DNA from 3 places in the Mesorhizobium sp. CNPSo 4661 genome. Region 2 is predicted to be linked to each of the others. Evidence: riboswitches for the same ligand, from Rfam matches in the RefSeq annotation. Region 2 holds a riboswitch; each other region holds the start of a gene.

Region 1 (7,608 bases), on a different contig from region 2:
GTCAGCATCTTCAAAAGCGTCGTCTTGCCGGCGCCGTTCGGGCCGACCAGGCCGACGCGGTCGCCACGCTGGATGCGGGTCGAGAAACCCTTGATCACGGTGAGGTCGCCAAAGCTCTTGTCGATGGCCTTGGCCTCGATCACCAGCTTGCCGGATTCGGCCGCGTCGCTCGCCACCATGGTCGCTGTCCCCTCGGCGCCGCGGTGGCTGCGGAAACGCTGGCGCATGGTCTGCAACTCGCCGAGGCGGCGCATGTTGCGCTTGCGCCTGGCGGTCACGCCGTAGCGCAGCCAGTGCTCCTCGCGCACGATCTGGCGGCCGAGCTTGTGCTGCTCGCGTTCCTCCTCTTCCAACACCTGGTCGCGCCATTCCTCGAAATGGGCGAAACCCTTGTCCAGTCGCCGCGTCTGGCCGCGGTCGAGCCAGACGGTGGCGCGCGTAACCCGCTCGAGAAAGCGGCGGTCGTGCGAGATCAGGATGACGGCCGAGGAAGTTCGGGCAAGCTCTTCTTCCAGCCATTCGATGACAGAAAGATCGAGATGGTTGGTCGGTTCGTCGAGCAGCAGGATGTCGGGTTCGGGCGCCATGACGCGGGCAAGGGCGGCGCGGCGCGCCTCGCCGCCGGAAAGGTCGTTCGGCCGCTCCTCGCCGGTCAACCCGAGATGTTCCATCAGATAGGTCGCGCGATGCGGATCGTCGGCCGGACCGAGGCCCGCCTCGACATAGGCGCGCACGTCGGCGAAGCCGTCCATGTCGGGCATTTGCGGCAGATAGCGGACCGTGGCCGAGGGCTGGCGGAACACTTCGCCGTCCTGCGGCTCGATCATTCCGGCTGCGATCTTGAGCAGGGTCGACTTGCCCGAGCCGTTGCGGCCGACCAATGCGATCTTCTCGCCGGCGGATGCGCTGAGCGCCGCGCCGTCTAGCAGCGGAGTGCCGCCGAAGGTCAGTTTAATGCCGTCGAGGTTGAGAAGTGGCGGCGCCATCTGGAAATGTCAGCTTTCAGGAAGAGGGTAGGGGTGGGCCAGAAGCAGCGCGCGGCCACGCTCCAGCGCGATGCCAAGCTGCCCTTTGACCTCGTTTGATATAGTGAGCGAGGAGCCGAACGCCACCTCGACGCGGTCGAGCGGCCATTTGGCGCCCGTGACCGTCAGGCCGGACAGATCGGAGAAGCCGAGCACCGAAAACAAGGTGCCGTCGGCATAGTCGAAACCGGCGCTGCCCGGCAGGACGGGGACGCCTTCCTGCGCCCCGCTGGTCAGCAGTATCGTCGTACCCGCTTCGGCGAGCCGAAGCCCGAGCGCCAGATGCAGGAAGGCATGGTCGGCGCGCTTGCCGCCGAAGGCTCCGGCCAGCACCAGGCTGGTGGCGCCGCGCTGGAGCGCTTCGGCTATGGCGAGCTCGCCATCGGTCATGTCCTTCTCGGCCGGGAATACCTTGCGCGGAACGGCGGCTAGGTCCTTTGGGAGGTTCGCCGGCACCGAGTCGAAATCGCCGACCCAGATCTCCGGCAGCAGTCCGAGCATGCGTGCATGGCCGATGCCGGCGTCGGCGGCGATGACGCGCGAACCCTCGATCTGGCGTTCGAGCCGGGGCGTGCGGATAAGCTCGCCGCCAAGCAGGATGGTGAATGTGCCCATGGCCGTCGCCCTTACCAGCCCTCCAAGCGAAACGGAAGCCGGATGGCCCCAGGTTCGGTTGCGAGCCTGCTGCCGGGGAACATTAGCTGCCCGGCAAACTTCCGCTTGCGCGCCGCTTCGGCCGGGCCTATCTGTCGAAACGCTCTAACGGGGTGCCGGACGTGATCCGGCTGAGAGGCGATCAAGCCAACCCGCTGAACCTGATCCGGTTTGTACCGGCGGAGGGATTAGACGTTTCGGACCATCCGACGCCTCAATTCCTTGTCACTCGAACGAAGGAGGCGCCGATGCGCTCGATACTGTCACGTCTGATACTGGCAACAGGCTTTGTTTCGCTGCTGGCGGGTGTTGCGCCCGCCGAGGCGAAGGACAAGCTCACCGTCTACACCTATGAAAGCTTCACCGCCGACTGGGGTCCCGGTCCCGCGGTGAAGAAGGAATTCGAGGCCGAATGCGGCTGCGATCTCGAATTCGTTTCGGTGGCGGATGGCGTTGCCTTGCTCAGCCGGGTCAAGCTGGAAGGCGCCGGCACCAAGGCCGATATCGTGCTTGGCCTCGACACCAACCTGACGGCGGACGCCAAGGCGAGCGGCCTGTTCGCGCCGCATGGCGAAGTCTCCGGCATCAATGTGCCCGGCGGCTGGAGCGACGACACGTTCGTGCCCTTCGACTATGGCTATTTCGCCGTCGTCTATGACACGGAGAAGCTAAAAATCCCGCCGAAGAGCCTGAAGGAGCTGGTCGAGGGTACCGGCACGGACAAGATCGTCATCCAGGATCCGCGCACCTCGACGCCCGGCCTCGGGCTGCTTCTGTGGGTGAAATCGGTCTATGGCGACAAGGCGCCGGAAGCCTGGGCCAAGCTCAAGCCGAAGGTCCTGACGGTGACGCCCGGCTGGAGCGAGGCCTACGGCCTGTTCACCAAGGGCGAGGCGCCGATGGTGCTGTCCTACACCACATCGCCGGCCTACCACATGGTGGCCGAGAACACCGAGCGCTACCAGGCAGCCTCCTTCGAGGAAGGCGAGTACCTGCAGATCGAGGTGGCCGGCATCACCACGACGGGGGCGAAGAACCCGCTGGCGCAAAAGTTCATCGCCTTCATGACCGGGCCGAAATTCCAGGACATCATCCCGGAAACCAACTGGATGTTCCCGGCGGGCAAGACCGACAAGCCGCTCAACCCGGCCTTCGACAAACTGGTCAAGCCGACCAAGACCTTGCTGTTCAGCCCGGAGGAAGTCGCCGCCAACCGCAAGGCCTGGGTGGATGAGTGGCTGGCTGTGATGAGCAAGTAGATTTTCGATGCTTGCGCCAAGGCCCCCCTCTCTGTCCTGCCGGACATCTCCCCCTCAAGGGGGGAGTTTGGCAGCTTTGGCGCCTTGCTCAATCCTGCGGCATTGGAGATTGGCGAAAGCCCGCGTGACGTCTGATCTCCCCCCTAGAGGGGGAGATGGCCGGCAGGCCAGAGAGGGGCGCGAAGGAACGCGGCGCCCGCTAGCTCGAACCCAAAGGGTGCAGCGTGCAACCCACGCCGCGCCCTGACTCCCGCATCACCGCCGGCATTGCCGCACTCGCGGCCACCGCCATCCTCATCGGCGGCGCTTTCGCCGGCCTCGCCCTCGAAGGCATGCAGGATCTCTCCGGCGCTGCCGCCGCCTTCGACGGCTATCTCCTGCGCGTCGCCCGCTTCACGCTCTGGCAAGCGGCTCTGTCGACGCTCTTATCGGTCGCGCCGGCGCTGCTGGTCGCGCGCGCCCTGTCGCGACATTCGGCCTTTCCCGGCCGTCGACTGATCCTGCAGCTGTTTACCGTGCCGCTGGCCTTGCCGGCGATCGTCGCCGCGCTCGGTATCCTGGCGCTCTATGGTCGCGCCGGGTACTTTGCCGGCGCTTTCGCCAGGCTCGGCGGCGGGGATTGGCCGGGGATCTACGGCCTCTCCGGCATCCTGGTCGCGCATGTCTTCTTCAACCTGCCGCTGGCCACGCGCCTCTTCCTCGAGGCGCTGGGCACCATTCCCGCCGACCAGTGGCGGCTGGCGAGCCAGCTCGGCATGGGCGTCCGGCCGGCCTTCCGGCTGATCGAATGGCCGGTGCTGCGCGCGGCCCTGCCGGGGATTGCCGGGCTGGTCTTCATGCTCTGCATCACCTCCTTCACCATCATATTGACGCTGGGCGGCGGTCCGGCCGCGACGACGCTGGAGGTCGCCATCTACCAGGCGCTGCGCTTCGATTTCGATCCCGCGCGCGCCGTGGTGCTGACGCTGCTGCAGATCGCACTCACCTTTGTCGTGGTCGTCGCGCTCACGCGGCTCGGCGCCAACACGGTCGGCGACGCCAACCTGCCGGTGGTATCGCGCCGCTACCTTTCGGTGGGCCGGATCGAAAGTGTGCTGAACGTCGGCCTCATCGTGCTTGCCCTGCTGTTCGTCGCCGGACCGATGCTTGCGACCGTGCTTTCAGGCTTTCAGGCCGATCTCGGCCGGCTGGCGGGTGAAGCGGCGGTGCGCCGCGCGACGCTGACCAGCGCGGGCCTCGCTTTGCTTGCGGCGCTGCTCAGCGTGACGTTGTCGCTGGCGCTGATCGCGGCGCGGCGCGCGCTGGCCCTGCGGCGCCGGGCGGGCGGCGCCATGGGCCTGCTCGAACACGCCGCCGACACCGGCGCCGGCTTCGTGCTCGTCGTGCCTCCGATCGTGCTTGGCGCAGGCTGGTTCCTGGCGCTGCGCCACGTCACCGATGTCTTTGCCGTCGCGCCAGTCATGGTCGTCGCCGTCAACGCGGTGATGGCGATGCCCTTTGCCATCCGCGCCATTCGTCCCGCCTATGACGCGGCGAGCGAGCGCCACGAGCGCCTTTGCGTGGCGCTCGGCATATCCGGCTGGACCAGGCTCAGCCTGATCGACTGGCCGTCGCTCAGACGGCCCCTGGCCACCGGCTTCGCCTTCGCCATGGCGCTGTCGCTCGGCGATCTCGGCGTGATCGCGCTGTTCGGCAGCGATTCCGTGCAGACCTTGCCCTATCTGCTTTTGGCGCGCATGGGCAGCTACCGGACAGCCGACGCCGCGGGACTTGCCTTGCTGCTCGGCCTGGTCTGCCTGATGCTGGTGTTTGCCGCGGACTGGCTGGGGCGGGAAGGAAAGTCATGACGACCATGGACGGCACCGCCACGCAAAAGGGCCTCACCGTCGCCCTGGATGGCGTCTCGTTCAGCTATGGCGAGGCCTCCTTCCGCTTCGACGCCGAATTCGAGGCCGGCAGGATCACCGCCATCATGGGGCCGAGCGGCTCCGGCAAGTCGACGCTGCTCAATCTGATAGCCGGCTTCGAAACGCCCGATGCGGGCAAGGTGCTGATCGGCGGCATCGATATCGGCGACACACCGCCTTCGGCGCGGCCGGTGTCGATGGTGTTTCAGGAAAACAACTTGTTTGCCCATCTTACCGTGGAAGCCAATGTCGGGCTCGGCCGCTCGCCGTCGCTGAAACTCGGCGACGCCGATCGCGCCGCCGTCACCAAGGCGCTGGCGCGGGTTGGCCTTGCCGGCAAGGAAAAGCGGCTGCCGCGCGAGCTATCCGGCGGGGAGCGGCAGCGCGTGGCGCTGGCGAGGGTGCTGCTGCGCGACCGGCCCGTCTTGCTGCTCGACGAACCTTTCGCATCGCTCGGCCCGGCGTTGCGCGACGACATGCTAGACCTTATGGCCGGCATCCATGCCGAGCGCGAAATGACGGTGCTGTTCGTCACCCATCAGCCGGAAGATGCGCGCCGCATCGGCCAGGACGTGGCATTTCTCGACGAAGGCACGATCGCGGCGACCGGGCCGGCGGCCGATTTCTTCGATCGGTCTGGACCGGACGCCTTCCGGCGCTATATCGGCGATCGAGGCAGCACCGTTGCCGGATCACAACACATTGCCCGGAAGCGGACATAATTTACGGCCAAACCGGCAACGGGCGATCCGGCGTTTGCTTGCCTTGTCCGGGGGAGTGTGGCTAGGTCCGGCCATGCTGGTCCGGCGGGGCCGTGATTTGCCGAAAGATTTCGAAAGGAAGCCGATCTGTCGACCGGCGCTGAGAAGGTTTGGATGAGGCCGCTGGCACGATTTTTCGCGTTGGCGGGCGTTGCCGTGGCGCTGGCCAGCTGCCAGATGTTCACGCCGCCGGACGTGCAGGAAAGCGGCTTCCAGCCTTCCGACAAGCCGATCACCGTCGACAATGTCGTCGCCAACGCCAAGCTCGCCGAAATGGCGAAAGCGCAGCATCCGCGCATTCTCGCCACCTATGGCGGCGAATATTCCGACCCCAGGCTCGAGCGCATGGTTGCCAAGGTCGTCGGCAATCTCACCGTGGTGTCGGCCAACCCGACCCAGACCTATCGCATCACCATCCTGAATTCGCCCAACGTCAACGCCTTTGCGCTGCCGGGCGGTTATCTCTATGTGACGCGCGGCCTGCTGGCGCTGGCCAACGATTCCTCCGAGCTTGCCGCCGTCATCGCGCATGAGATGGGCCACGTCACCGCGAATCATGGCTTGCAGCGGCAGCAGCTCGAGGCCGAGGAGGGCCTTGCGACCAAGGTGGTTTCCGATGTGCTCGGCGACAGCCCAACCGCCAAGGCGGCGCTCATCCGCGGCAAGCTTCGGCTCGCGCAATTCTCGCGCAACCAGGAACTGCAGGCCGACGCCATCGGCATCAAGTCGATCGGCGAGGCGGGCTACGATCCCTATGCCGCCGGCCGCTTCCTGCAGTCGATGTCGGCCTATACCGATTTCCGCTCGGTGAGCGGCGCAACCGACGCCAGCCTCGACTTCCTGGCGACGCACCCCAACACGCCGCAGCGCATCGAGCTGGCGCAGCGTCTTGCGCGCAATTTCGGCCCGCCCGGCTTCGGCACGCGCGACCGCGACGCTTTCCTCGCCGGCATAGACGGCCTGCTTTACGGCGACACGCCCGAGGAAGGCTATGTGCGCGGCCAGACCTTCATGCATCCCAATCTCGGTGTCTCCTTCACCGTGCCGGACGGTTTCGTCATCGACAATTCGGCGGCCGCCGTCACCGCGACCGGGCCGGGCGACATCGCCATCCGTTTCGACGGCGTGGCGATCGATAAGTCGGTGTCGCTCACCGACTACATCCGCAGCGGTTGGGTGGCCGGTCTCGAGGACGCCAGCGTGCGCCAGGAGACGATCAACGGCAACGATGCGGCGATGGCGCATGCCACCGCGCAAGGCTGGCAGTTCGATATCGCGGTGATCCGCGCCGGCGGACAGGTCTACAGGCTGCTGACGGCCGCGCCCTCGGCCAGCACCGCGCTGGACCCGGTCGCGCGCTCGGTCAGCGGTTCGTTCCGTGTGCTGAGTCCAGCCGAGAAGGCGGCGCTGAAGCCGCTGCATATCAGGGTCGTCACTGTTCAGGCCGGCCAGACCATGGGCTCGCTCGCAGCGCAGATGGTCGGGGTCGACCGCAAGCTCGATCTCTTCCGCGTGCTCAACGCCATGTCGCCCGGCGCGACGGTGTCGTCCGGCGACAAGGTCAAGATCGTCACCGATAGGTAGGACAGCCCGTCGGGGCGGCTTGCGGCCGCGACCTGGGTCGACGCTTCGGCCGATCCCAGGTTTTTGTCGCCGCCACCCTCACAAGTCAGCACTGCCACTGGTGCTGTCGCCGGTGTTCCTGCTGGGTTGATCGGAATGATCGCCGCCATTGCCGCGCCAGGGCGCTGGTTCGATTGGCGCCAAAGGGGCCTTTGGCGTGTTCGGCGGCGGCGGCGCAGGGGTGCGGACCACTTTTACCTTCGTCACCACTTTCGTCACCACCTTGGGCTTGCACACCGCGACCGTCGGGGTGATGCGCTTCGGCGAAAGCCCGAGAATGGCCATCGAGTATTTGTCCTGCCGCTCCATGCCGGCATTGAGGAAAGCCAAAGCGCGGGCCGGGTCGGCGGGCACGCCGTTGCGGCCTTCCTGGAAGATC
Region 2 (7,608 bases):
TTCTTAGCCGCGGGGAATTCATGGCAAGGATGGACAGAAGGCGGGACAACGGGGAATGTGACACGCTTCTTCTGATCGATCCCGACCATTTCTCTCTGTTCAATGACAAGCACGGAGTTGCCAAGGGTGACGAGACCTTAGTGCAAATTGCAAAAGCGCTCGTCTATGTGACGCGCCCAGGCGACTCGATTGGCCGCCTTGGCGGCGAAGAGTTCGGAGTCCTGCTTCGAGGCGTGCATAAAGAACAGGCAATGACCATTGCGGAAAACATCCGTCGACACGTCGGAGGACTTCCCTGGATCAAAGGGCTGCCCGACGACGTGAAGGTGACCGTCAGCATCGGGGGTGCAGAAATCCCGCGCAATGCAGACCCCCAGGATATCCTTCGCACCGCGGGACGATGCCTCCTTGACGCCAAGCAACGTGGGCGCAACAAGGTTTCATTCGACTATGAGGCGGCGAAGCTGCGGCTCGCGACGCCGTAGTTGAGGTTTGCCCGGACAGGCTGGGATCAGCGGCCGGGCCGCAACTAACGGCTGATGCGCTTTCACTCACCGTTGCGGCCTTATGCGGTGACCGCGGCGTGGACTTGGCCGGAGTTCGATCTCTCGTCATCTTCGCGCTGTGCCGCGATTCTTTGCCTTCCTCAGCGGTCAAGCGCTCAGCCTCCACGGTTCAGACGCCTGGTCATGCGGATCGAGCAAGGGCATCGAACACGTATTGTTTGGCCGTGCGCACGCTTGCTTCAAGAAAGGCGCCGAGAGAGGGAGAGGCCGCGATTGCGCTGGAAAGCATACAGCCTGTTCCTCGCATCCCCTTGGCCAGCCGAGGCGCCTCGAACCGAACCGCCGAGCAGTTCGGCTGCACTAGGATATCGATAGACCGGCTGTCCTGCGCGTGGCCTCCCTTGACGAGCACAGCGGTCCGTACGGCAGCCGACAATTCCTCGGCTTGAAGGCGGGCTCTTTCTTCATCAGGCGCCAAGTCCGAACCGTTCAGTATCGCGAGCTCGATGAGATTAGGCGTGACGAGCCGGCAGGCAGGCATCAGGTCGCAGCGCAGTGCACGGATGGCATCGTCTTCGAGAAGCACCCGTCCCGAAGTTGAGGCCAATACAGGGTCGAGGACCACTGGCACTCGGCTGTAATCTGCCAAGACAGAGCCGACCGCCTTGATAGCCGCCTTCGTCCCCAGCATGCCGATCTTGACCGCCGCGACGGTGTTCGCGGCGAAGGCAGCACGCATCTGGGCGGCGATTAGCTGCGGCGGCATATGCTCGATGTGCTCGACGGCCACGTGCGTCTGGACGGTAACGGCCGTGACGGCGAGGCAACTGCGCAGTCCAAAGGCGGAGACGGTCTCCACGTCGCGGGCTATTCCGGCGCCGCCGCTCGAATCCGAGCCGGCGACGATCAGCACATGCGGGCTCATCGCCATTGCGCCGTTGCCGCCAGCCATTCCAGTGCACGTGCCTCGGGGTGCGCATTGCGGGTGATGTCGGTCACGACCGCGGCGCTATCGGCCCCTTGAGCAAAGACACCGGCAATGCGCTCCACGGCAAGCCCGCCAATGGCGACGAGGGGAAGGTCGCCGAGACGTCGCTTCCAGACGGCGATGCGGCCCAGTCCCTGCGGGGCCCATTTCATCTGCTTGAGGACGGTCGGGTAGATCGGGCCGAGCGCGACATAGTCCGGTTCGGCGTGAAGCGCGGTTTCCAGTTCGACGTCGTCGTGGGTGCTCAGGCCGAGCCGCAGGCCGGCCTTGCGGATGGCCTTCACATCGGCTTCGGCGAGATCTTCCTGACCGAGATGGACGAAATCGCAACCCTCCTCGATCGCGAGACGCCAGTAATCATTGACGATGAGCTGGCAGCCGTGGCGCTCGCATACCGCTTTCGAAGTGCGGATCTCCCGGCGCAGCGAAGCTTCGTCCCGGTCCTTGACGCGCAGCTGCACCAGTTTAATGCCGAGCGGCACGAGACGTTCGATCCATGCGGCGGAATCGACGATCAGATAGAACGGATCGAGTCTCATGAGAACGCCGCCATGCCGATGACGGGGGTGGAGGGGACAGCCATATCGCGCGGCTCGAGCAGGCCGGCGCGATATGCCTCATGACCCGCCTCCACCGCCTTGCCGAAGGCCGCGGCCATGGTGACGGGGTCGCCTGCCTTGGCTATCGCCGTGTTGAGCAGCACCGCATCGTAGCCGAGCTCCATTAAGGCCATGGCATGAGAGGGGCGGCCGATGCCGGCATCGACGATCAGCGGAATGCCGGGAAAATGGCCGCGCAGGCTTCGCAGTGCATCGGGATTTTGCGGGCCGCGCGCGGAACCTATCGGCGCGCACCAGGGCATCAACAGCCTGCAGCCGGCGTCAAGCAGGCGCTCGGCAACGACAAGGTCGTCGGTCGTATAGGGGAAGACCTTAAAGTTTTCCGCAGCGAGGATTTTTGCGGCTTCGACCAGCCCGAAGACATCAGGCTGCAGTGTATCGTGGTTGCCGATCACTTCAAGCTTGATCCAGTCGGTCCCGAACACCTCGCGCGCCATCCGCGCTGTCGTAATGGCCTCCTTGACCGAATGGCAGCCGGCGGTGTTGGGCAGGACGCGAACACCTAGCGACTGGACCAGCGACCAGAACTGGCCGCCCGCCTTGCCGCCCGAGCTCTCCCGGCGAAGCGAAACGGTTACGATCTCGGTACCGGACGCCTTCACCGCGTCAGCCATGACGGCAGGCGAGGGGTAGAGTGCGGTGCCAAGCAGGAGGCGGGATGAGAGTTTCTGTCCGTAGAGTTCAAGCATTGGATCAACCTCCCTGCATCGGCGACAGGATCTCGATGCGATCACCCTCTGTAAGTCGGCAGCTGTTGCGTTCCTTGGTCGGAACGATCTCGCCGTTCAGCGCCGTGGCGAGCCAGCCACCTTCAAAATTGAGTTCGATCATCAGCGCGGCAAGCGTCTCGGCCGCAACGTCGTGGCGCTGGCCGTTAACAGTGAGCTTCAAGGGCAAACTCCTTTGCTGCACGGTTTCCCAGGATGATGTCGGCTGCTTGGCGTGCCATGGCCGGCGCGAGCAGGAAGCCATGGCGATAGAGGCCATTGATGCGAATATTCCTCCCGTCGCGCTCGACGCGAGGCAGATTGTCGGCAAAAGCGGGGCGCACGCCGACGCCCGTTTCGACCAGCTCGGCTTCGCCGAAAGCCGGATGCAACGCGTAGGCAGCGCCGAGCAGCTCCATGGTCGAGCGCGCGGTGATTGGGCCTGCGGCGTCGGACTCGATCATCGTCGCGCCGACCATGAAGAGGTTTTCAGAGCGCGGCACGACATAGATCAGGATGCGCGGATGAAGCAGTCGCACCGGCCGGGCGAGCGAGATCTCATCTGTTCGCAGGATGAGCATCTCGCCCCGCACGCCGCGCAGCTCGGCGCGCCTGTCGGCCATGCCGGTGCAGTCCACTTCGACATCCGCGGGTACGGACGCCGCGCAGCCGCCGAACTCGAGGTGCGCGCCCATCCCGAGCAGCTTATCGCGAAGGGCAAGCAACGCCTTGCGCGGGTCGAGATGCGCTTCCTGGGCAAAGTACAGCCCGCGCCCGAACCGGCCCCCAAGCGCTGGCTCGAGTGCTGCAATCCCGCTGGTGTCGAGCTGTTTGAAGCCGGACGTGCGGCGGCCGAACCGGTCCAGCTCGCCGACATCGCGGGCCGGCGCAAGAACGAGCGTACCGTTGCGCGAGACATGGCCGGGCAATGCCGCATCCCACCAGTCGGCCGCGCCGAGCCCGAGCGTGAGAACCACCTCTTCGGCGCTCTCCCGCTCGCACCAGGGCGCGAGCATGCCGCCGGCCTGCCAGGAGGCATTGCCGGCGATCTCCTCGCGTTTCTCGACCACCGTCACCGTGGCGCCGCGCGTTGCCAGCTCGTGCGCGAGCGTCAACCCGGCAACGCCCGCGCCGCGAATGAGCACCTTCATGGCGTGTCCATGCGCTCTGCAGTGCCATCGACGGGCATGTAGAGGTCACCCCCGTCCCGATATTTCGCCGCCATGGCCGCGAGCCCTTCCTTCTGCGCTTCAGCGCGGATGTCGTGCGAGATCCGCATCGAGCAGAACTTGGGGCCGCACATGGAGCAGAAATGCGCCACCTTGTGCGCCTCCTTCGGAAGCGTTTCGTCATGGAAGGCGCGCGCCGTCTCAGGATCGAGCGAGAGGTTGAACTGATCCTCCCACCTGAACTCGAAGCGCGCCCGCGACAGCGCGTCGTCCCTGACCTTGGCCGCCGGATGCCCCTTGGCGAGGTCCGCGGCATGAGCGGCGATCCTGTAGGTGATGACGCCGGTCTTGACGTCGTCGCGATCCGGCAGGCCGAGATGCTCCTTCGGAGTGACATAGCAGAGCATGGCCGTGCCGAACCAGCCGATCATGGCGGCGCCGATGCCGCTTGTGATGTGATCGTAGCCCGGCGCGATGTCCGAGGTCAGCGGCCCGAGCGTATAGAAAGGCGCTTCGCCACAGACCGCGAGCTGCTTGTCCATGTTCTCCTTGATCTTATGCATCGGCACATGGCCGGGGCCCTCGATCATCACCTGGCAGTCCTTGGCCCAGGCGATCTTCGTCAACTCACCAAGCGTTTCCAGTTCGGCAAATTGCGCCGCGTCGTTGGCATCGGCGATCGAGCCCGGACGAAGGCCGTCGCCGAGCGAGAAGGAGACGTCATAGGCTCTGGCGATGTCGCAGATCTCGTCGAAATGCTCGTAGAGAAAGCTCTCCTTGTGGTGGTGCAGGCACCATTTGGCCATGATCGAGCCGCCGCGGGAGACAATGCCGGTGACGCGGTCGACGGTCAGCGGGATGTAGTGAAGGCGCACGCCGGCATGGATGGTGAAGTAGTCGACGCCCTGTTCGGCCTGCTCGATCAGCGTGTCGCGATAGACCTCCCAGGTCAGGTCCTCGGCGATGCCGCCGACCTTCTCCAGCGCCTGGTAGAGCGGCACCGTGCCGATCGGCACCGGCGAATTGCGCACGATCCATTCGCGGATATTGTGGATGTTGCGGCCGGTCGACAGGTCCATCACCGTATCGGCACCCCAGCGGATCGCCCAAACCATCTTTTCGACCTCTTCGGCCATCGACGAGGTGACGGCGGAATTGCCGATATTGGCGTTGATCTTCACCAGGAAATTGCGGCCGATGACCATCGGCTCGCTTTCGGGATGGTTGATGTTGGATGGGATGATGGCGCGACCGCGCGCCACCTCGTCGCGCACGAATTCGGGCGTCACGAAATCAGGAATCACTGCGCCGAAGCTCTCACCGTCGCGTTGAAGCTTCGAACGCAACTGCTCTCGGCCGAGATTTTCGCGGATGGCGACGAATTCCATTTCCGGCGTGATGATGCCGGCGCGCGCATAGGCGAGCTGGGTCACGGCGCGGCCGGTGGCGGCGCGCAATGGCCGGTTGCGTGCCGGGAATTCTGGCGTCAGGCGATCGGCGGAGACGAAGCCGTTGTCTTCGGGCTTGATGGTGCGGCCCTCGTAGCGCTCCACATCGCCGCGTGCCTCTATCCATGTCTCGCGCAGCCGCGGCAGGCCGCGCTCGATATCGGTTTTCACCGTTGCGTCGGTGTAGGGACCCGACGAATCGTAGACCGTGACCGGCGGCTCGCCGGCGCTCGGGTGCACCGAAATCTCGCGCATCGGCACCCGAAGGTCCGGGTGAAGCTGCCCGGGCTTGTGGACTTTTTTCGAAGCGGGAAGTTCGCCGACGGTGACGGTCGGGGTGTGGGCATTCACGAGTGAGCCTCCTTGCTCGAGTGCAACGGAGACCCAGTCCACGCGATGAGGAGGAAGTGACGCTTCGCATGGAAGACGGGATTGCCCGAAATACCGAAGCCGGATTGCCGACCCGCGAAGCCTCGCACCGTCCCTACGCCAGTATGAACTGGATCAGGTTCAACGGGTCACTGCGCGCTTTAGCAGTATCTCAGCCCCTTGCCGGGACTCCCCTGGTGAGACGCGCAGGTTGGACGATCCGAAGCCGACCTGTCAACTCCCCAGAGTGGGATGCCTGCGGCCCGGTAAGGTACGTCAACCAGTTGTCCAAGCGGGTCGAGCGGCTGATTGTCGAGACCAAGCGCGAGAAGCTGCATTCGCCATTTGCGGAGACTGAAGCGTAGACGCGTAGGCGAAAAGGATATCGGGAGGGAAGGGGATAATGCCAGGACGACTGTGCCGAAGCCCCGTCATGCCAATCCCGAAGTGAAAAACGGTATCCATGGGACCTCGAGGAACGCTGTGGGGCCGCTTCCAGCGAGAAAACCGCAAACTCGAGGGCGCAAAGCGGCCGCGAGCTAAATGATTGATCCGTAGTCAAACCCTCGACCCTGGCGGCTCTACATTCCGCTGGTCGCGGGCTTGCCCATCATGGTGATCGGACATAACTCTAGCGCTTCAAGAGCCCTGACTAACGCGCCTCTGCGCTCGCGCCAATGGGCAATTGGTGTCGAACTGGGATCCGCCCCTGAGGGCAGAGATTTATCAGGCGGTGTCTGGCCCTGGCGTTGTGCAAGATCACCACGAGCAAATCCACACTGCTGCCGCCTAAGCACAACAACGGCCGCCCAGTGAATCGGGCTCGGACGCTCCTTGACTGCAGCACCAAAGTGAGGATCCCTTTCGCATGTCCGTGTGACCGCTCGCCAATCGCAGCCGCTCATGACCAAGATCAGCACCGACTCCACAGGCGTCCAGGACTCGGCTCACCGCTGCTTACCGACCACGCCGTCGACCCGAACGCTGTGACAACCAACTCGATCTCGATTCATGCCGTGCTGCGCCGCCAGGGCGTGCCCGACGGCATTCCCCTATCTGCGCCTACGCCAGGCTCACAGACCACAACGGCAGCACGGCTCCTGGCTTAGATAATAGGTGGCCACTCGCCGCAAACGCGCTCGTCATATTGCAGGGTCCGGCGCTGGCGCTAGGCGAGATGCTTCCTCCAACAAAATCTTCCGCATCCAGATGCTCGCTGGGTCGCCATTGTGAAGCGCAGGCCACTGCATCGCTAGAGTCAACGCGGGCAACGAAAACGGAAGTCTGACGACCCGCAGCGGTAGCGTTTTTGCGAAATGCTCAACCAGCCTCAACGGCATGGTCCCAAGGCGACTGGTGCCCGGTAGCATAGGAGCGATCATGCTGAACCCCTGCACAACCACCTCGGCACGCCTCTTGAGGCCATGCTCAATCAAAAACCACTCGTCAATGGAGGCTCTGAACGAGCGTCCGAATTTGGCCACGACGTGGCCCATTGACATGTATTTCTCGAACGTGAGCTTCCTCGACAGTTCCTTGTTGGTCCAACAGCTGACACAGACGAATGAATCGTCGAAAAGCTTCACTTTGGGATGTGCGTCTGACATGTACAAGTCCGGAAGGATCAGAAAATCGGCCTCACCGCGCCGAAAAAGTTCTTCCGGGTTGTCAGTGAGAGGCAGGAACTCGAAGCTGAGGAAAGGGGCTTCTCGCGCAACACGCTCAACAACTTTCTGGAAGAAAATGATCGTCGTGTAATCAGAAAGTATAACTCTGAACCGACGGTCGGATTTCTTGGGAT
Region 3 (7,608 bases), on a different contig from region 2:
AGCGTCACGGTCGAGAAATCGCCTTTGCCGCCGTCGTGGCGGATGATGGTCTGCAGCAGCGTGTTTTCCCAGGCGCTGCCGAAGCCGCCATAAGTCAGGCCGTCGAGGTTTTTCGGGCTTTTGATCGCGGAGCGATCGGCGTTGAAGACGACACGACCGGTCTCCGACTGGACAACGGCATAGACAGCCTTCAGGTCGGCGCCGGCGCTCTTTTGCGTGAACAAGCCGAGCGAACCGGAAATGCCGAAATCGGCGACACGGTTGGCAACCAGCGTGCCCGAACCCGTATCGCCATAGGGCAGGATTTCAACGTCCAGGCCCGCATCGCGGTAAAAGCCTTTGTCGCGGGCGACAAACAGGCCGATGTGGTTGGTGTTGACGGTCCAGTCGAGCGCGACGGTGATTTTTTGCAGGGCGGCGGCACGGGCTGGCGTGATGGCTCCGGCAAAGGGCAGGCCGGCGGCCAGAAACAGCGCCTGGCGGCGGGTCAGGTCGGTCATTTCAATTCTCCATCGCATGGTCGGAAATTCGAATCGGGCTGGCCAAGCAGCGTGTCGAGGATGCCGGCCTCGATCGCCGCAGTCTCGCGGGCAAGTGCCGCGCTCTCGGTGCGCGGGCGCGGCAGCGGCACGGCCACTTCGCGCACCACGCGCGCGGGCCGCGCCGACAGCACATAGATTCGGTCGGACAGAAGCACTGCTTCGCGCACGTCATGGGTGATCAGCAGCGCCGTCCAGCGATGGTTTCGCCACATCGTCTCCAGCCAGCGCTGCATGGCGGCGCGGGTCAGCGCATCGAGCGCGCCGAACGGCTCGTCAAGCAACAGCATGTCGCGTTGCTGCACGACGGTGCGCAGGAGCGCGGCGCGCTGGCGCATGCCGCCAGACAGCTCGGCCGGCCAGGCATGTTCGAAGCCGACAAGGCCGAACTCGGCGAACAAAGGCGCCACGCGTCGCCGCGCGGCCCGGCGCTTCATGCCCTGCACTTCGAGCCCCAGCGTCGCATTGTCGATGACGCCCCGCCACGGCATCAGCGCGTCACGCTGCGGCATGAAGGCGAAGCGGGCGCCATCGAGCGGCGCGCCGTCGAAGCGCATCTCGCCCTCGCCCCGGATTGCGCCGGTGAGCAACTGGAACAATGTCGACTTGCCGGCCCCAGATGGCCCGAGGATCGAGACGAACTCGCCCGCAGCAACATGCAGCGAAACGCCGGCCAGAACCTTAAGCTCGCCGAAGCTTTTTTGCACGTTGCGGAGCTCGAGCCTTGTCATGGCCGGCCCTTCCCGACAGGCTCGCCGCCGACGTAACGCGCCCTTTCGCCGTCTGCATTTTCCCAAGGCATCGCAAGACGCTGGACGAGGACGGCAAGACCGAAGAGCGCCAGCGTCAGTGCCGAGCTGAGCGCTACGGCGGCGAGCACCAGGTCGGGGCGGAAATTGTTCTTGGCGCTGAGCATGTAGATGCCCAGCCCCTTCGCGGCGCCCGCATATTCGGCGAAGATGGCGCCCACCACGGCATAGGTGATTGAGATGCGCAACCCGGCGAAGAAATAGGGCAGCGCCGACGGCAACCGGGCGAGCCAAAAAATGCGCCAGCGCCCTGCTCCCATGGCGGCGAGCATCTGGCTGATTTCCGGACTCGTGGCGGCATAGCCCTCGACCAGCGCCACCATCATCGGGAAGAAGGTGACCAGCGCCACGAGCAGGATCTTCGGCAGCAGCCCGAAGCCGAACCACAGCACCACCAGCGGCGCGATCGCCACCAGCGGCAAGGTCTGGCTGGCGATCAACAGCGGGAACAGCGCGCGGCGCAGCGGAGCCAAGAAGTCGACCAGCGCCGAGAGGATGAAGGCGGCGGCGAGCGAGCAGGCAAAGCCCGCCAGCGTGGCGCGGATGGTGAGCAGTGTGTTGTCGGCCAGTGCCGCGCGGTTCTCCCAGGCTTGCGCCAGCACCCGCGAGGGCGCTGGGAGCACGGTGGGAGCGATGCCGCCCAGGCGAGCGTAGAGCTCCCAGGCGGTGAGGAGGAGGGTCGACGAAAATATGACGGGAGCTAATTTGGCGAAGGCGGATGCCACAGCCAATCTCCCCCGCAACGGGGGAGATTGGCTGTCGTCTTGGCTTTCGCCAAACGCCTCTTGCGGTGTGGAATCTAATTCGACAGCCATGACATACCTCGACGGCGCTTTGCGTGCGCTCAAACCGCGGTCGGGCTGTTCGCCGAAATCGTTATGTCGAGCGTCACATGGCCAGCGCCGGGGCCGAAGCGGCAGAACGCCTCGTTCAGCGTGGCGAACACCGCGCCGGCGTCACCGCGCAGCTTGGTGCAGAAATGCTTAGAGCGTTCGAACACGCCGGACTGCTTCAGGAAGTCGATGCAGCCATAGATCTCGTCCATGTGGCCGCCGGTGCCCATCACGTAGAGCGAGAATTGCGCCGCCACCGGCTGGTCGGTCGAAGGCGTCGTCTCGACGGCGCGGAGCGCCGCGCGCTTGCGTTCGTCGAGCGGGATCGCCGGGCCGCCGATCTCGTCGGAGCGGCAGATCGGGTCGTCCGGTTCGCCGGGGCAGCCGCGCGAGACGGCGGCCGACAGCACGCAATGCCTGCCGCTTCTGGCCGCCGCCACAAACAGGTCGCGCATGGCGGGGAACAGCACTTCGGGCGGCCCAACCAGCAGCGTCGAGATGTCATCGGTCTCGATCCTCAACCTGTCGCGGTAAGGATCGAGCGCGCCGAGCGCGCCAAGGATGACGCCGACGAAATCGTCGGTCATGGGATAAAGGGAAATCTGTGCGCCGGAAAACATGGCCCGCCTCGCTCCGCTGGTATTATCCAGATCAGCTTTAGGGTCCGGAGGCTTGCCGCCGCCATCTCAGCCCCGACCGTACGGAGCACCCCTGTGGATGGCGGGGTTAAAGCACTGTTTGCGGTGCTGGGAAAGCGGTTTTTTTACGGTGTCAGTTGGGCCAGGCGCACCATCTCCCTATGGGAGATGCCGGTGGTTATAAGATTTTCGCGGATTTCTTATAACTGCTATATCGTTCAAACCGTACGAATCTCGCTTGATTACTTTTCGTACATAAAGTACGATACCTCCCTTGCTTTGAGGGGATTTGCTTGAACACCGCGAACCATGCCGCTTTCGCCGACCTCTCCCGCCCTTTGCTCTCGCCACTGCCGCTCGCCGAGCGCGAACGCCTCGCCGGTGCCTGGCGCATGGCGAGCCAGGACATCGCCGACGACATCCGCTTCATTCGGCAATATCTGAAAGTGATCGCCGAGAAGGATGAGCGGCTTTCCACCGGCACGCTGGTGCACGGCCGCGCCTATATCGAAGCCTGCGCCGCCTGGCTCCCGGAGACGGTGGCGCGGTATCTGCAGAACCTCAGGCTGATCAGCGAATGCGAAAGCGCGATGATCGCGGCGGGGATGAGGTTTGCCAGGTCGAGCGATGCCTGGTGAGTGAAGCGCCATCTTCCCTGTGGAAGAAGCAAGAAGCCCGCCGCATCGCGCCCTCTCCGCCAGCCGCTGCAACTCTTGGCCGTGCTCCCGGAAATGCATCGTTTCACACAATCGCCAATTGGTGGACGCGGGCGAGCGGCCGGGCGTTAATTCTCCGCAGGCGCAGGAGGGTAAAGCCGCATACCAGGGAGGAACTCGTTTTGATGGATCAGCGCATCGACATCGGCATGCAGCCCGACGATCAGCCCTACGAAGTCATCTCATTCGCCCGGAAGCACGGTCTAACGGTCCCGGTTGCCGACGCGGTCCTTTTCGCGAAGGGTCCGTCGCCGTCACGCGCTGCCTGCGACATGGCAGCGCTTGCCTTCCTCTGCGCGGTCGCGCGATACGCCGGAAAGCAAGGGACCCGGTAGCTTCCCCTACCAGCTGAACTGCAGCCCCGCATTGCCGCCGACCTGGCTGCCGGCGAAGGCGGTACCGAGCGTGCCGGTCAGCCGGCCACCATGGGCGAAGCCTTCGCTCAGCACCGCTGCGCCGGTGGCGGGCTCAGGCCTTGGCTTTGGGCTTGGTCGCTTTCGCCTTGGCGGGCATGGCCGGCTTCTCCACTTTGGCGGCTTTCGGCTTGTCGGCGGCGGCCTTCTTCGGGGTCTTCGCCTTTGGCTTGCTCGCAGCATCGACCTCGGCCGCCGCCTGGTCCCAATGCTCCATATGCGCACCTTCCGGCCGGCCGGCTTGCTCCCAGATCTCGTGCGCGCGCTGGCGAATGCGTTCGTGCCTGTCGTCCGTCACTGTCGCCTCCTAAAGGTTGGGACCGTTCCCCGGCGCGAACATTAGCCGAATTTTCCCGTGGCGTCTCCGGTATCGCGCGTGAGCGAGCGACAGAAACGGCAAATTTCGCTCAGTGTCCGTCGGTGATGACGGCGACACCCAGATACGCTGCCTTCTTTGTAATCAATCCGGCTAAGTCCGCATCAGAGCGATCCGTCCCCGTGCGCTGCCGCAGCAGGGAAATTGCCTCTTTCATCGACAGCAGGCCAGTTCTGTGCTCGGCCAGCAGCTTGTCAACCATGGCGGCGATACTTGGTGATTCGACGTGTGGATGATGCATGGCAACGACTCCTTCTTCGCTGCCTCCCAAACCGCTGTCTAGTTTAGGCCTCATATCCGGATGCGAGAAGAGCCCGATCCTTCCCCGATGCTTCGGCGGGAGGATCGGGCTCATTCAGACCAAGCGTTATTGAATCACCTGGATGACGCGGCGCGTGCCGGGGTCGATCAGCACCGTGTGGTCGTTGACGACCGCATAGCGATACTTGACGTCCGGAACCTGCTGCAGCTCGACGGTGTCAGGCACGGTCGAGCCAACGCCCAGCTCGAGGCCAAGCACGTTGACCGAGGCAATCGGATGCTTGTGGACATATTCCTTGACCACGGTCTGCTGCTCGGGCGTGACGATCACCTCGTCCGCGGCCGCGATGCCGATGCCGGCCATCAGAGCCAGGCCGGCGACAGCTGGAATGAGGATGGTTTTCATCGTTTCTCTCCTGTTGCGTTGGCGAGCTCCGCCCTGCCTCCGCGGGAGCGGAAACATCGGCAGGTCGAACATGGGAGCTCCAGGGGCAAACGTCGCCGGCAAGGTGTTGTTCCGTCAGCGATGACTAATTGATTTGGCGGAACCTTCGCATCGGCTCCGCATTGGAAGGCTTTGAAACTGCCCAAGACTTTGAAATCCATGGGGTGCCGTCGCCATGCGAGAAGGTTCCATCAGAAGCGACATAGAACTTCGGGCTCCGGTGACCATCGCCGTCGGCGCCGGCTTCAAGCGCGAGATCGCCTCGCTCACCGCGATGCAGAACTTTCTCAAGGAATGGCCATCGGCCTCTCAGGGCGAGAGCTACGGCATGGCTTTGCGCGCCTGCGAAGCCGCCCGGGCCGGTGAGATCGATCTCGACAAGGCGCGTCAGGCATTCCTGGTCTTCGCGAAGAAGGCGGGGATCGAGTGGACCGGCGCCGATCCGGTCGCGGTGCTGCGCGAAGCCAAGATCAGGCGCAGCCGGGCGCGCGAAAGCCGCGCCCAAAACCGACACGTGCCTGGATAGAGCCAGCCTCGGCGCACTCAGACTCAACGCCATGCGCATCGGCCTTGCCTACAAGTTTTCGGGTTAGCCGCCATATCCTGGAAGGGCGCCGCCTGGCGTCCGTTCGTCTATGAACGCCGCCACGCCGGCTGACTGGATCGATCCGGGATTGTCGGCTGGTGGGCCGCTGTCAGTTCGGCGACGATTCGCCCAGCGCCTCGGTAACGAAAGACGCGGCGATCAGATCGTCCGCGTCTATGCGTAGGGAGCCCTCGCCGCTCCCCATGATTGCCGCGACCTTCTGGAAGGTCTTCATCTCATGTTCGGTGATGCGAGCATCCCGCATCCTGGCCTTAAGATCGGCCACCCGCATCCCGAGCGAACGGGATGTCCCGATTTCTCGTTTCGACATGTTGGTCAGTCTCCTCCCCAACCGGTGCCTGTTTCGCCGCCGCCCAATTCCTGCATCCTGCGCATGCTTGTGTTCTCTATGAGGCAAACTTGAACACAGAGGCGGCAACGTCTGCCTTGGGCGAAAGGTTCCATTAGCAGTAGGTAACGAATTAATACTGGGTAGCCTGCCGCTGGCGGCGGCAGGCTACCCAGCGGCGAATGAATCCCTATTCGATGACCTGGACGATTTTGCGCGTGCCGGGATCGACGATGACCGTCCGGTTGTCGACGACAACGTAGCGGTACTTCACGTTCGGCACTTCGTGAAGCTCGACAGTGTCGGGAAGGACGCTGCCGATGCTGAGCTTCACGCCCGGAACCTCGACGGAGGCCAGCGGCTGCTTATGCACATACTCGCGAATGACCGTTTCCTGCTCGGGCTGGATGATGACGTCCTGAGCAGCGGCGGCGCCGATACCCGTCAGGAACAGCAGGCCCGCCGCAGCGGTTGTGAGATGCAGTTTCATCGATGTTCTCCTCGTTTGGATGATTGCCTCTCACGCTGAGCCTGCGATTTCACAGCCGGTAGGCATTGTCCGTAACGCCGGCCGGCAGGCCTTGTTCCTGCAAAAACCTGACGCCGTTATTTTCGCGAACGTCGCCTGCGCCGGGCGCGACAATTTCGGAACAATGCTTTTCGGGCGGGGTTTTCTCAGTGAAGGGACCCAACTCTCCGAGGAGAAATCCAATGAAACATCTGCTGATCACAAGCATGATCGCGCTCGGCGTCGGTTGCGGCGCCGCGATGGCGCAGACCGAGTCCGCGCAGCCGAGCGGCGGTGACAATTGCGCGGCCGGCACGGCGGATTGCCAGAAGGGCGGCAAGGCCGGCGGGCAGGCCCAGGGCGAGATGAAATCGAAAACCGAAATGAAGGCCCAGGGCAAGGCCGGTGCCAACACGCAGGAGCAGGCCCAGGGCAAGACCAAAATGAAGACCGATGAGCAGGCCCAGGGTCAGGCAAGCACCAACCCCGACCAGAATGCCCAAGACAATACAAAGCTGAAGAAGAAGCAGCAGGCACAGGGCAAGGCCGGCGCCACCACTGAGCAGAATGCTCAGGGCAATACCAAGATGCAGACCGAGCAAAACGCCCAGGGCAAGGCCGCAACCAGCACCGAGCAGAATGCCCAGGACAATACCCAACTGAAGAAGAAGCAGCAGGCACAGGGCAAGGCCGGCGCCACCACCGAGCAGAATGCTCAGGGCAATACCAAGATGCAGACCGAGCAGAACGCCCAGGGCAACACCAATGTCGAGACCGACCAGAACAAGACGGCCTCGATCAACAACGTGACGGTGGAGCAGAAGACGCAGGTCACGCAGATCATCCACGAGACCAGGGTCGAGCCGGTCCGCGACGTCAGCTTCGACATATCGGTCGGCGTCGAGGTACCGCGGCACAAGATCCGGCTGCACCGCCTGCCGGCGCGTATCGTCAAGATCGTGCCTGCGTACGAGAGCTACGAGTATTTCGTGCTGGCCGACGGACGTATCGTCATCGTCGACCCCGATACCTACAAGATCGTGTTGATCCTGACCTGATCCGGTCAGCATGACGGACAAGGCCCGCCACGTGGCGGGCCCTTTTTTGCGTGCAGAGACATCCGAACACGCGAGAC

What was found. Region 2 has a riboswitch for thiamine pyrophosphate ahead of thiC (phosphomethylpyrimidine synthase ThiC). Riboswitches for the same ligand answer to the same signal wherever they lie in the genome.
Region 1: linked by a shared signal. The riboswitch ahead of thiB (thiamine ABC transporter substrate binding subunit) and the one ahead of thiC (phosphomethylpyrimidine synthase ThiC) in region 2 are both predicted to bind thiamine pyrophosphate.
Region 3: linked by a shared signal. The riboswitch ahead of AC0YKC_RS13940 (YkoF family thiamine/hydroxymethylpyrimidine-binding protein) and the one ahead of thiC (phosphomethylpyrimidine synthase ThiC) in region 2 are both predicted to bind thiamine pyrophosphate.

What each region holds. Positions count from the first base shown of each region.
Region 1 is NZ_JBWGIO010000005.1:14,098-21,705, forward strand. It holds gene AC0YKC_RS08505 (ABC-F family ATP-binding cassette domain-containing protein) at 1-986, opposite strand, end outside; gene AC0YKC_RS08510 (thiamine diphosphokinase) at 996-1,640, opposite strand; TPP riboswitch at 1,779-1,884, shown strand; gene thiB (thiamine ABC transporter substrate binding subunit) at 1,928-2,938, shown strand; gene thiP (thiamine/thiamine pyrophosphate ABC transporter permease) at 3,163-4,785, shown strand; gene thiQ (thiamine ABC transporter ATP-binding protein) at 4,782-5,567, shown strand; gene AC0YKC_RS08530 (M48 family metalloprotease) at 5,721-7,190, shown strand; gene AC0YKC_RS08535 (caspase family protein) at 7,269-7,608, opposite strand, start outside.
Region 2 is NZ_JBWGIO010000041.1:13,904-21,511, reverse strand. It holds gene AC0YKC_RS32660 (GGDEF domain-containing protein) at 1-485, shown strand, start outside; gene AC0YKC_RS32655 (hydroxymethylpyrimidine/phosphomethylpyrimidine kinase) at 688-1,458, opposite strand; gene AC0YKC_RS32650 (thiamine phosphate synthase) at 1,428-2,033, opposite strand; gene AC0YKC_RS32645 (thiazole synthase) at 2,030-2,803, opposite strand; gene thiS (sulfur carrier protein ThiS) at 2,808-3,005, opposite strand; gene thiO (glycine oxidase ThiO) at 2,989-3,972, opposite strand; gene thiC (phosphomethylpyrimidine synthase ThiC) at 3,969-5,789, opposite strand; TPP riboswitch at 5,902-6,013, opposite strand; gene AC0YKC_RS32625 (LysR family transcriptional regulator) at 6,950-7,608, opposite strand, start outside.
Region 3 is NZ_JBWGIO010000008.1:148,185-155,792, reverse strand. It holds gene AC0YKC_RS13955 (ABC transporter substrate-binding protein) at 1-500, opposite strand, end outside; gene AC0YKC_RS13950 (ABC transporter ATP-binding protein) at 497-1,270, opposite strand; gene AC0YKC_RS13945 (ABC transporter permease) at 1,267-2,073, opposite strand; gene AC0YKC_RS13940 (YkoF family thiamine/hydroxymethylpyrimidine-binding protein) at 2,193-2,801, opposite strand; TPP riboswitch at 2,792-2,904, opposite strand; gene AC0YKC_RS13935 (hypothetical protein) at 3,113-3,457, shown strand; gene AC0YKC_RS13930 (hypothetical protein) at 3,661-3,870, shown strand; gene AC0YKC_RS13925 (DUF2934 domain-containing protein) at 4,004-4,246, opposite strand; gene AC0YKC_RS13920 (hypothetical protein) at 4,356-4,565, opposite strand; gene AC0YKC_RS13915 (DUF1236 domain-containing protein) at 4,692-4,991, opposite strand; gene AC0YKC_RS13910 (DUF982 domain-containing protein) at 5,251-5,556, shown strand; gene AC0YKC_RS13905 (hypothetical protein) at 5,726-5,947, opposite strand; gene AC0YKC_RS13900 (DUF1236 domain-containing protein) at 6,156-6,455, opposite strand; gene AC0YKC_RS13895 (DUF1236 domain-containing protein) at 6,677-7,531, shown strand.